2 regions of the Rhizobium sp. SEMIA 4085 genome follow, and region 1 is predicted to be linked to the other one. Evidence: riboswitches for the same ligand, from Rfam matches in the RefSeq annotation. Region 1 holds a riboswitch; the other holds the start of a gene.
The links. Region 1 has a riboswitch for glycine ahead of C9413_RS21570 (D-amino acid dehydrogenase). Riboswitches for the same ligand answer to the same signal wherever they lie in the genome.
Positions count from the first base shown of each region.

Region 2: another riboswitch for glycine. It lies ahead of gcvT (glycine cleavage system aminomethyltransferase GcvT); the one in region 1 lies ahead of C9413_RS21570 (D-amino acid dehydrogenase).

Region 1 is NZ_JABEPH010000241.1:1,635-6,077, reverse strand. Features, by position in the region: partial or broken gene C9413_RS21575 (malate synthase G) at 1-759, opposite strand, end outside; partial or broken gene C9413_RS34555 (hypothetical protein) at 955-1,104, opposite strand; gene C9413_RS21570 (D-amino acid dehydrogenase) at 1,193-2,446, opposite strand; glycine riboswitch at 2,591-2,680, opposite strand; gene C9413_RS21565 (CoA transferase subunit A) at 3,217-3,915, shown strand; gene C9413_RS21560 (3-oxoacid CoA-transferase subunit B) at 3,933-4,443, shown strand, end outside.
Region 2 is NZ_JABEPH010000133.1:8,006-12,448, forward strand. Features, by position in the region: gene C9413_RS15190 (hypothetical protein) at 1-70, shown strand, start outside; gene C9413_RS15195 (copper chaperone PCu(A)C) at 128-1,093, opposite strand; gene C9413_RS15200 (hypothetical protein) at 1,173-1,556, opposite strand; glycine riboswitch at 1,717-1,809, shown strand; gene gcvT (glycine cleavage system aminomethyltransferase GcvT) at 1,961-3,097, shown strand; gene gcvH (glycine cleavage system protein GcvH) at 3,123-3,485, shown strand; gene gcvP (aminomethyl-transferring glycine dehydrogenase) at 3,485-4,443, shown strand, end outside.

The sequences.
Region 1 (4,443 bases):
GTAACCGAGGATGGACTGACAGTTGTTGTCGAGCTCCTTCTGACGGCCTTCAGTGTGCAATCCAGCTTGGCAGCGATCGGCACGGTAAGGATGTCGTCAAGCCCCGCACGCTCACGCTTCTTCAGCGTGCGCCGGACAGTGCGGACGTCGACCTTGTGGTAATGCGTGGCGTGCAGTGTCGCGGCAATCGGTGAGGGCACCCACGCGGTGTTCGCTCCGGCCATCGGATGAGCGATCTTCTGCTCGAGCATGGCGGCCATTAGGTCCGGCATGGGCCACATGCCCTTCCCGATCTGCGCTCGGCCGTCAAGCCCGCAGGCGAACCCGATGTCGACGTTCCAATTTTCGTAGGCGCAGATCCACGGCGAGTCTTTCATGTCCGCTTTTCGGATCATCGGGCCGGCTTCCATCGAGGTGTGAATCTCGTCGCCGGTCCGGTCGAGGAAACCCGTGTTAATGAAGACGATGCGCTTCCTCGCCGCGCGGATGCATTCCTTGAGGTTCACCGTTGTGCGACGCTTCGTCCATGAGGCCCATCTTGATGGGATCGGGCGCCATGCCCAGTGCCTGCTCGACCCGGCTTAAAAGCTCCACCGCGAAGGCGACTTCCTCTGGCCCGTGCATCTTCGGCTTTACCGCATACATGGATCCGGCGGGCGAGTTGGCGTGGCACCCGCCCCTCCCGCCGATGTCGTGCCGCGCAATCGCTGCCGTCACCATCGCGTCCCTAATACCTTCCGGTATTTCGTCTATAAGCGCAAGCTCGCAACTGATGTCGAATACACCAGCGCGGACGGCAATCGGTTCATGCTGTGTGCCCGCTCTCTGCTCCTGGTGCGCAACGTCGGCCACCTGATGACCAATCCTGCGGTGCTCGACCGGGATGGAAGCGATATCGCCGATCTCAGTGAGAAAAGCCTTGTACTTGGCAAGGTCTTTCGGCGCGCCATTGCGGCGGTACCAATGGTCGATCTTCTCTTGAATATCTTCACGGACCCTCAGGAGTTCGCGGTTGCGGGGGCTGAGAGCGTGCACGATCGACGAAAACGACGTCCAGAAGGCGGAGTTGCCAATCCCCGTGCCGGGCAACGCCTCGTCCCGCATGAAGTCGTGGAGCTCCCGAACGACCTGCAATCCCGCGATCTCGATACGCTCCGCCGAGTGAACAGAGATTTCCATAGTTCCTCCTGCACTATGCGGTCAGCCGCATGTCGACGGGAAATTCTTTGGTTACAGCCTCAGCGATCATGGCAGCTGTCGCCGCCGACAGCGTCCATCCGAGATGTCCGTGGCCGGTGTTGTAGAACACCCCATTCAGCCGTCCTTTTCCGACCCGGGGCATCATATTGGGCGTCATGGGCCGGAGGCCTGCCCAAGGCACGACCTTGTTTGTTGTAATTCCCGGAAAGAGCGTGCGCGTCCAGTCAACGAGCGGCCGGACGCGGTCTTCCCTGATGTCGCGGTTGAGCCCGTTGAACTCGGCGGTTCCCGCCACACGAAACCGTGACATTCCTAGCCTACTGGTGACGATCTTGGCGCGGTCATCGAGAATACTCACCCACGGCGCAGAGTTCTGCGACAGCTCGTCCTCCAGATGAGCGGTTATCGAGTATCCCTTGACGGGATAGATGTTAAGCCGATCTCCAAGCATCGAGGCAAAATTCCGGCTGCTCGTGCCCGCGCAAACGACAATGCCGTCCGCCTCGATGATCTCCGAAGGAGCGCTCCCTGAAGCCATCCCTGCGGCGTAAGCAACGTGGAACCGATCACGCCTTTCCACCCGGGTTACGCTCGCATCGTACAGGAAAGTCGCCCCTTTTCGCTCACAGATCCGGGCCAGCCCTGTCGTGTACTTGTGGATGTCCCCGGTAGAATCGGACGGGGTGTAGAAGCCCCCATAAAAGGCGCCGGTGAGGGCAGGTTCAATCGACTGGATTTCCTCCGTGGTCACTGGCCTTCTGTCCAGACCGCCCTCTACCAACATCTCGTTGACCTTGGCGGCATGATCATAGCCTGACTTGTCGTAATATACATGAAGGATCCCGCGACGTACGTGATCGAAATCTATTCCCTCGCGCTCTGCGATCTCGAACATGTGCTTCCGCGCGGCGATGGCAAGCCGCGTTGTGGAAACGGTGTTTTCGCGATAACGCGAGATGTTCGAAACGAATTCCGCCAGCCAGCTGTACTTGTGCCATGTCGGGGTAGGATTCATTAGGAGGGGAGCGTCGCGATGTGTCATCCACTTGATGCCCTTGAATATGGTCGACCAGTGGTTCCAGACTTCCGCGTTGCTCGCAGAGAGTTGTCCACCGTTCGCAAAAGACGTCTCCATTGCGGCATATCGCTGCTTCTCCACGACAGTAACGTCGTGGCCCGCTTGAAGAAGGGCGTAGGCTGTCGATACGCCGGTGATGCCGGCGCCAATCACAATAATCTTGGGCATTTTCAGGCCTCCAAAAGACAAAGGGTGCAGGGAGTAAAGCCTGCGGCTGATCCCCAAATCTGTCAGTTTACCTGAGAGCTTGGCCGACGTCGCAAGGTCGGCGTTCCCCTTCGGTGGATGCTCTGGGCATCTCTCTCCAGATCGTTCGACAGGACGGTCTTCTTTGCCTGAGAGTTTCCTTGGGGGGTTGCTCCGTCGGCGTCGGCTGGCGCCGATCTCTCCCGTCTAGTCTTTTGAACATCCCATTTTTACTAGAGAGTTTTGCATCGTCACCGACAATCTCTTTTCGGAATTGAAACGTGGGGATCAAAACCACGTGCTTTTGAAATACCGTCCATTTGGACAGATAATTCGGATCCACCGATCGAGATAGACGTGCCTACTCTATGCAGCACGGCGAAACGACCTTTGATGGTGGCCTCGTTCGCTGAGAGACGGATCCGCTTGAATTTAAATGGATGCACGCCGGCATTGGGGGCGAGCTCTGGTATTTAAACGAGCACTACCCCTGCGGATGCTCCAAGATCTGTCGCGCCGCTTGCTGTGACTGCTTAAACAATGTCCTTGGTCGTCGCCCAATGGTTGAGCATGCAAGGACCCCTTTCTTTTAGTGTTTGTCTCATTAAGCTTTAACGTCGAATAGTCGCTCATTCGGGCACGACGAATGAGAACAAACGCATCAAAAGATTTTTTTTAAAACAGTTGTTGCACATCGGTCTGAAACCTGCAAAATAAATCGTAAGCCGCAAAAGGGAACCCATGGGGAGCTTATGAACATAATCTTTGACAACCCGCATTCAGCACTTGAAGGGCTTCTATTCGACGGGATGTTTATCGCGGCAGGTGGTTTTGGCCTTTGCGGCATTCCGGAGCTGTTGATCGACGCGATCCGTGAGGCTGGCACCAAGGACTTGACGATCGCCTCGAACAATTGCGGTGTCGACGACTTCGGTCTCGGCGTGCTGCTGAAGACCAAGCAGATCAGGAAGATGATCTCGTCTTATGTCGGCGAGAACGCCGAGTTCATGCGGCAGTACCTGAGCGGCGAACTGGAACTGGAGTTCAACCCGCAGGGGACGCTGGCCGAGCGTATGCGTGCCGGCGGCGCCGGCATTGCCGGGTTCTATACGAAGACAGGCGTCGGCACTGTGGTTGCCGAGGGCAAGGAACAGAAGACCTTCAACGGCGAGACCTATGTTCTCGAGACCGGGATTGTCGCGGACCTGTCGATCGTCAAGGCCTGGAAGGCGGATACATCCGGCAACCTCGTCTTCCGCAAGACGGCCCGCAACTTCAATCCGCCGGCCGCCACCTGCGGCAGGATTTGCGTCGCCGAAGTCGAGGAAATCGTGCCAGTCGGCAGCCTCGATCCCGACCATATCCACGTGCCGGGGATCTATGTGCATCGCCTGCTCCAGGGCCAGCACGAGAAACGCATCGAACAGCGCACCACGCGCGCGGCGGCTTGAAGGAAGGGGAGAGAGACATGGCCTGGGACAGGAACCAGATGGCGGCGCGGGCTGCCCGTGAACTCGAAGACGGCACTTACGTCAATCTCGGCATCGGCATTCCGACGCTGGTCGCCAATTATATTCCCGAAGGCGTCCATGTGACGCTGCAGTCGGAGAACGGCCTGCTCGGCATCGGTCCCTTTCCGACGGACGACCAGATCGATGCCGACCTGATCAATGCCGGCAAGCAGACGGTGACGGCGCTGGCGCATTCGGCCTTCTTCGACTCGGCGCAGAGCTTTGCAATGATCCGCGGCGGCAAGATCGCCATGGCAATCCTTGGCGCCATGGAAGTGTCCGAGAACGGCGACCTCGCCAACTGGATGATCCCCGGCAAACTCGTCAAGGGCATGGGCGGCGCCATGGATCTCGTTGCCGGCGTCAAGCGGGTGGTCGTCGTCATGGACCACACCAACAAGGCCGGCGAATCCAAGGTGCTGAAGGCATGCACCCTGCCGCTGACCGGACAGAGCGTCGTCGATCGGA
Region 2 (4,443 bases), on a different contig from region 1:
GATGGCCAAGGGCAACAAGCAACCGCAGGCAGGATTGCAGCAGGCATTGAAATCCTACGAGGATTTTTGAATTTCTCACCTTTGGAACGCAAATGGCCCGCGGCGACTGCCGCAGGCCGTTTGCTGGTTATTTTCCCTGGGCCGAGAGAACCTTCAACGTCACGTCGATCTTGCCCGCCTTCTCAAAGGTGAGCGTCACCGGCACGCTCTCACCCTGCTTGAAAGGCGCCTTCACCTTCTGGAACATCAGATGCAGGCCGCCAGGCGCTAGCTTCACCGTCCCACCCGCCGGAATAACAATCCCATCCTTCAGTTCACGCATCTTCATGACATTGTTCTGCATGGCCATTTCGTGCATCTGAACTTCGCCCGCGGAAGGCGAGGAAACGACGACGAGCTTGTCGTCGGTCTTGCCGTTATTCTTGACAGTAAGGAAGCCACCGCCGACTGGCTGGCCGGGCAGCATTGCCTTCGAAAATGCGCCGGAGATTTCGAGGTCGCCGAGTGTTATAGTGCCGCCTGCTGCAGCATTCATGTCCATCCCGGCCATGTCGCCGTGATCATGGCCATTGTCGTCACCGGCAATGACCTTCAGCAACGGCGCAGGGCTCTTAAGCCTATGGGGATCGCCGCCATCGGTTGCGAGCTGGTCCCATGCCTCGGCCGCATCGCCGCAAAGCTGCTTCACCGGAAAGGCGAGCGATGTTCCGGCATCCACGCCCGAAACCTTGCCTTGGATCACGAAGGTATCGTAAAAATCGTCCGAGAGGTTGCCGCCCTTCCAGCGTATTTCGACTGCGCCGGATTTCACCTTGGTGCCGTGATTGTCGTAGGTCTTCTGATAGTCGCCCTTGATCACTTCAAGTTCCCAGCCGGCCTTCGGCTGCGGCTTGGCAAATACAAAGCCTTCCGGCAGTTTCACCTGCACTTCGTTGGTGGGCTTGCCGTCACAGCCATGCGGTACCTGCAGCGTTGCCAGGAACGTCTTTTCCTGTGGGGCTTCCGGATCAAGAAAGGTGACATGCGCCTGCGCTGCCGTGAATGCGGCTGCGAAAACCAGAGCGGCAGCGCTGAGTGTCTTGATTGTCTCCATCGGGTATCTCCTCGCCGGCTGCAGCTCGCAAATGGCTGGCGCATCGGCATTGTCGTGTCATTTCGGTGGTGGCTGGAGATCAGGCCAGAACCGGCGGTGCCCTGGACTTCGGCCGTTCGACGGCGTGCACCCCGATGGGGGTGTCCGCAACAACCGGGGGGTTATGCAGCGTCGCGAACTCGAGATGCAGCCAGGAGCCGTTATCCGGCACCGGCAGGATGACGAAAGCCGTAAGCCGGCAGACTTCGCAATTCGGCTTCAGAGGGGCCCTCTTGCCGCCGCTGTCCGTCGCGGTCACGCAAAGCGAGGCCTGGGTGCCGTCCGGCAGGACGTATGCGGCGCTATTATAGTCCGCATCCGCCGCAGCCGCCTGCGGCGCCTGATGCGCAAGGCCAAGCATAAGCAAGCTCAGCGCACAGAGAATGCGCGTCAGCATGCCAGCGTTTCGGCCCGTTTTCATCATCTGGATCCTCATTAGCGGATTTCGCGATTAAGCACTTTATCCGAAAAAAGCAAAAGTCCATTTGACGCAGTTCAACACTTTGTCGAAAGACGGCGCGACAAAAATTTGTTCGGCGGCGACATTCCCCCTTGCCAAGAGCCTGCTCCGCCGGATAATTGCCGCAACCCTGTTGGGAGAATCCGGTCTACAGACGGCCGGTGCCGAAGGAGCAACCGCCCCGGAAACTCTCAGGCCAAAGGACCAGCAAGGGCAGACGGAACTCTGGAGAGAAGCGTTCTCGAAACGCTCGCCGAAGGGATAACAATCTCAGGCACAGGGACAGAGGGGGCTCGAAAGCAAGGCGTAGCCGCGCCTTCTGATTGAGCCCGCGCATGGAATTCCACGCGCAAACCCCGGAGGCGTCGTTGGACGATACTGCTGCCCTCAAGAAAACTCCGCTACACGCGCTGCATCTTTCGCTCGGTGCCCGCATGGTGCCTTTCGCAGGCTATGAGATGCCCGTTCAGTATTCGGCCGGCGTGCTGAAGGAACACCTGCAGACGCGCGCCGGCGCCGGCCTCTTCGACGTCTCCCACATGGGTCAGGTCGTCGTGAGGGCGAAGTCCGGCAGATACGAAGATGCCGCCCTCGCACTCGAAAGCCTCGTACCGGTCGACATTCTCGGCCTCGCCGAAGGCCGCCAGCGCTACGGCTTCTTCACCGACGAAAACGGCGGCATCCTCGACGACTTGATGATCACCCATCTCGATGACCATCTCTTCGTCGTCGTCAACGCCGCCTGCAAGGAGGCCGATGGCGCGCACATGCAAAAGCACATCGGCGACCGCTGCGACATAAGCCTTCTCGACCGCGCGTTAGTCGCGCTGCAAGGTCCGCGCGCCGTCGCCGTGCTGGCCGAACTCTGGGCGGATGTCGCCGCGATGAAGTTCATGGACGTGCGCCACTGCCGCTTGCACGACGTATCCTGTCTCGTCTCCCGCTCCGGCTACAGCGGCGAGGACGGCTTCGAGATCTCCGTACCCACTAACAAGGCGGAGGATGTCGCCAGGCGGTTGCTCGAACATCCCGATGCGCAGCCGATCGGGCTCGGCGCCCGCGATTCGCTGCGTCTGGAGGCCGGACTCTGCCTCTACGGCAACGACATCGACACCACCACAACGCCGGTCGAGGCGGCGCTCGAATGGGCCATGCAGAAGGCCCGCAGGACGGGCGGAGCGCGCGCTGGGGACTTTCCGGGTGCAGCACGCATTCTCGGCGAACTCGATAATGGTGCCACACGCCGCCGCGTCGGCCTGAAGCCGGAAGGCAAGGCGCCGGTGCGCGGGCATTCCAAGCTCTATGCGGATGCCGAAGGCAAGACCGAGATCGGCGAGGTCACTTCGGGCGGCTTCGGCCCGAGTGTCGAAGGCCCGGTTGCCATGGGCTATGTGCCGGTTTCGCATGCCGCCGTTGGCACCCAAATTTACGCTGAGGTACGCGGCAAGTATCTCCCCGCTACGGTCGCCGCCCTGCCCTTCATCACGCCGACCTACAAACGCTAAGATATTTCCAGAGAGGAACAAAACCATGCTGAAATTTACCGAAGAACATGAATGGCTGAAGCTCGAAGACGGCGTGGCGACGGTCGGCATTACGAATTATGCAGTCGAACAGCTCGGCGACCTCGTTTTCGTCGAATTGCCGGAAGTGGGCGCGACCTTTTCCAAGAATGACGATGCGGCCACCGTCGAATCCGTGAAGGCTGCCTCGGAAGTCTATTGTCCGCTCGATGGCGAGATCACCGAAGTCAACGAAGCGATCACTGCCGATCCGTCGCTGGTCAATTCCGACCCGCAGGGCGCCGGCTGGTTCTTCAAGCTGAAGCTCAAGAATCCGGCCGATGCCGATGGCCTGCTTGACGAAGCGGCCTATAAGGAGTTCACCGCGTAATGACGACGCCGACAGAATTCCAGTTTACCGACTACCAGCCCTACGACTTCGCCAACCGCCGTCATATTGGCCCGTCGCCGGCCGAAATGAGCGACATGCTGAACGTCGTCGGCTACAACAGCCTCGACAGCCTCATCGACGCGACCGTGCCGTCTGCGATCCGCCAGAGGGCGGCGCTTGCCTGGGGCGCGGCGATGACGGAGCGCGAGGCGCTCGACAAGCTGCGCGAGACCGCCAACAAGAACAAGGTCCTCGTTTCGCTGATCGGCCAAGGCTATTACGGCACCATCACGCCGCCGGTCATTCAGCGCACCATCCTCGAAAACCCGGCCTGGTACACGGCCTACACGCCTTACCAGCCGGAGATCAGTCAGGGCCGTCTGGAAGCGCTCTTGAACTACCAGACGATGATCTGCGACCTGACTGGTCTCGACGTCGCCAACGCTTCGCTTCTCGACGAAGCGACCGCTGCTGCCGAAGGCATGGCGATTGCCGAGCGGGTCGCGAAGTCTAAGGCCAAGGCATTCTTCGTCGATGCCGCCTGCCATCCGCAGACGATCGCGCTCATCCAGACTCGCGCCGAACCGCTCGGCTGGACCGTCATCGTCGGTGACCCCTTCAAGGATCTCGATCCGGTGGACGTCTTTGGCGCCATCTTCCAGTATCCGGGCACGCACGGCCACGTGCACGATTTCACCGCCCTGGTCTCTCGCCTGCACCAGACGGGCGCGATCGCCATTGTCGCGGCCGATATCCTCGCACTGACGCTTCTGAAGTCGCCGGGCGAAATGGGCGCCGATATTGCGATCGGCTCGTCGCAGCGCTTCGGCGTTCCGGTCGGCTACGGCGGACCGCATGCCGCCTATATGTCGGTCAAGGATGCGCACAAGCGCTCCATGCCCGGCCGTCTCGTCGGCGTCTCGGTCGACGCCCGCGGCAATCGCGCCTACCGGCTGTC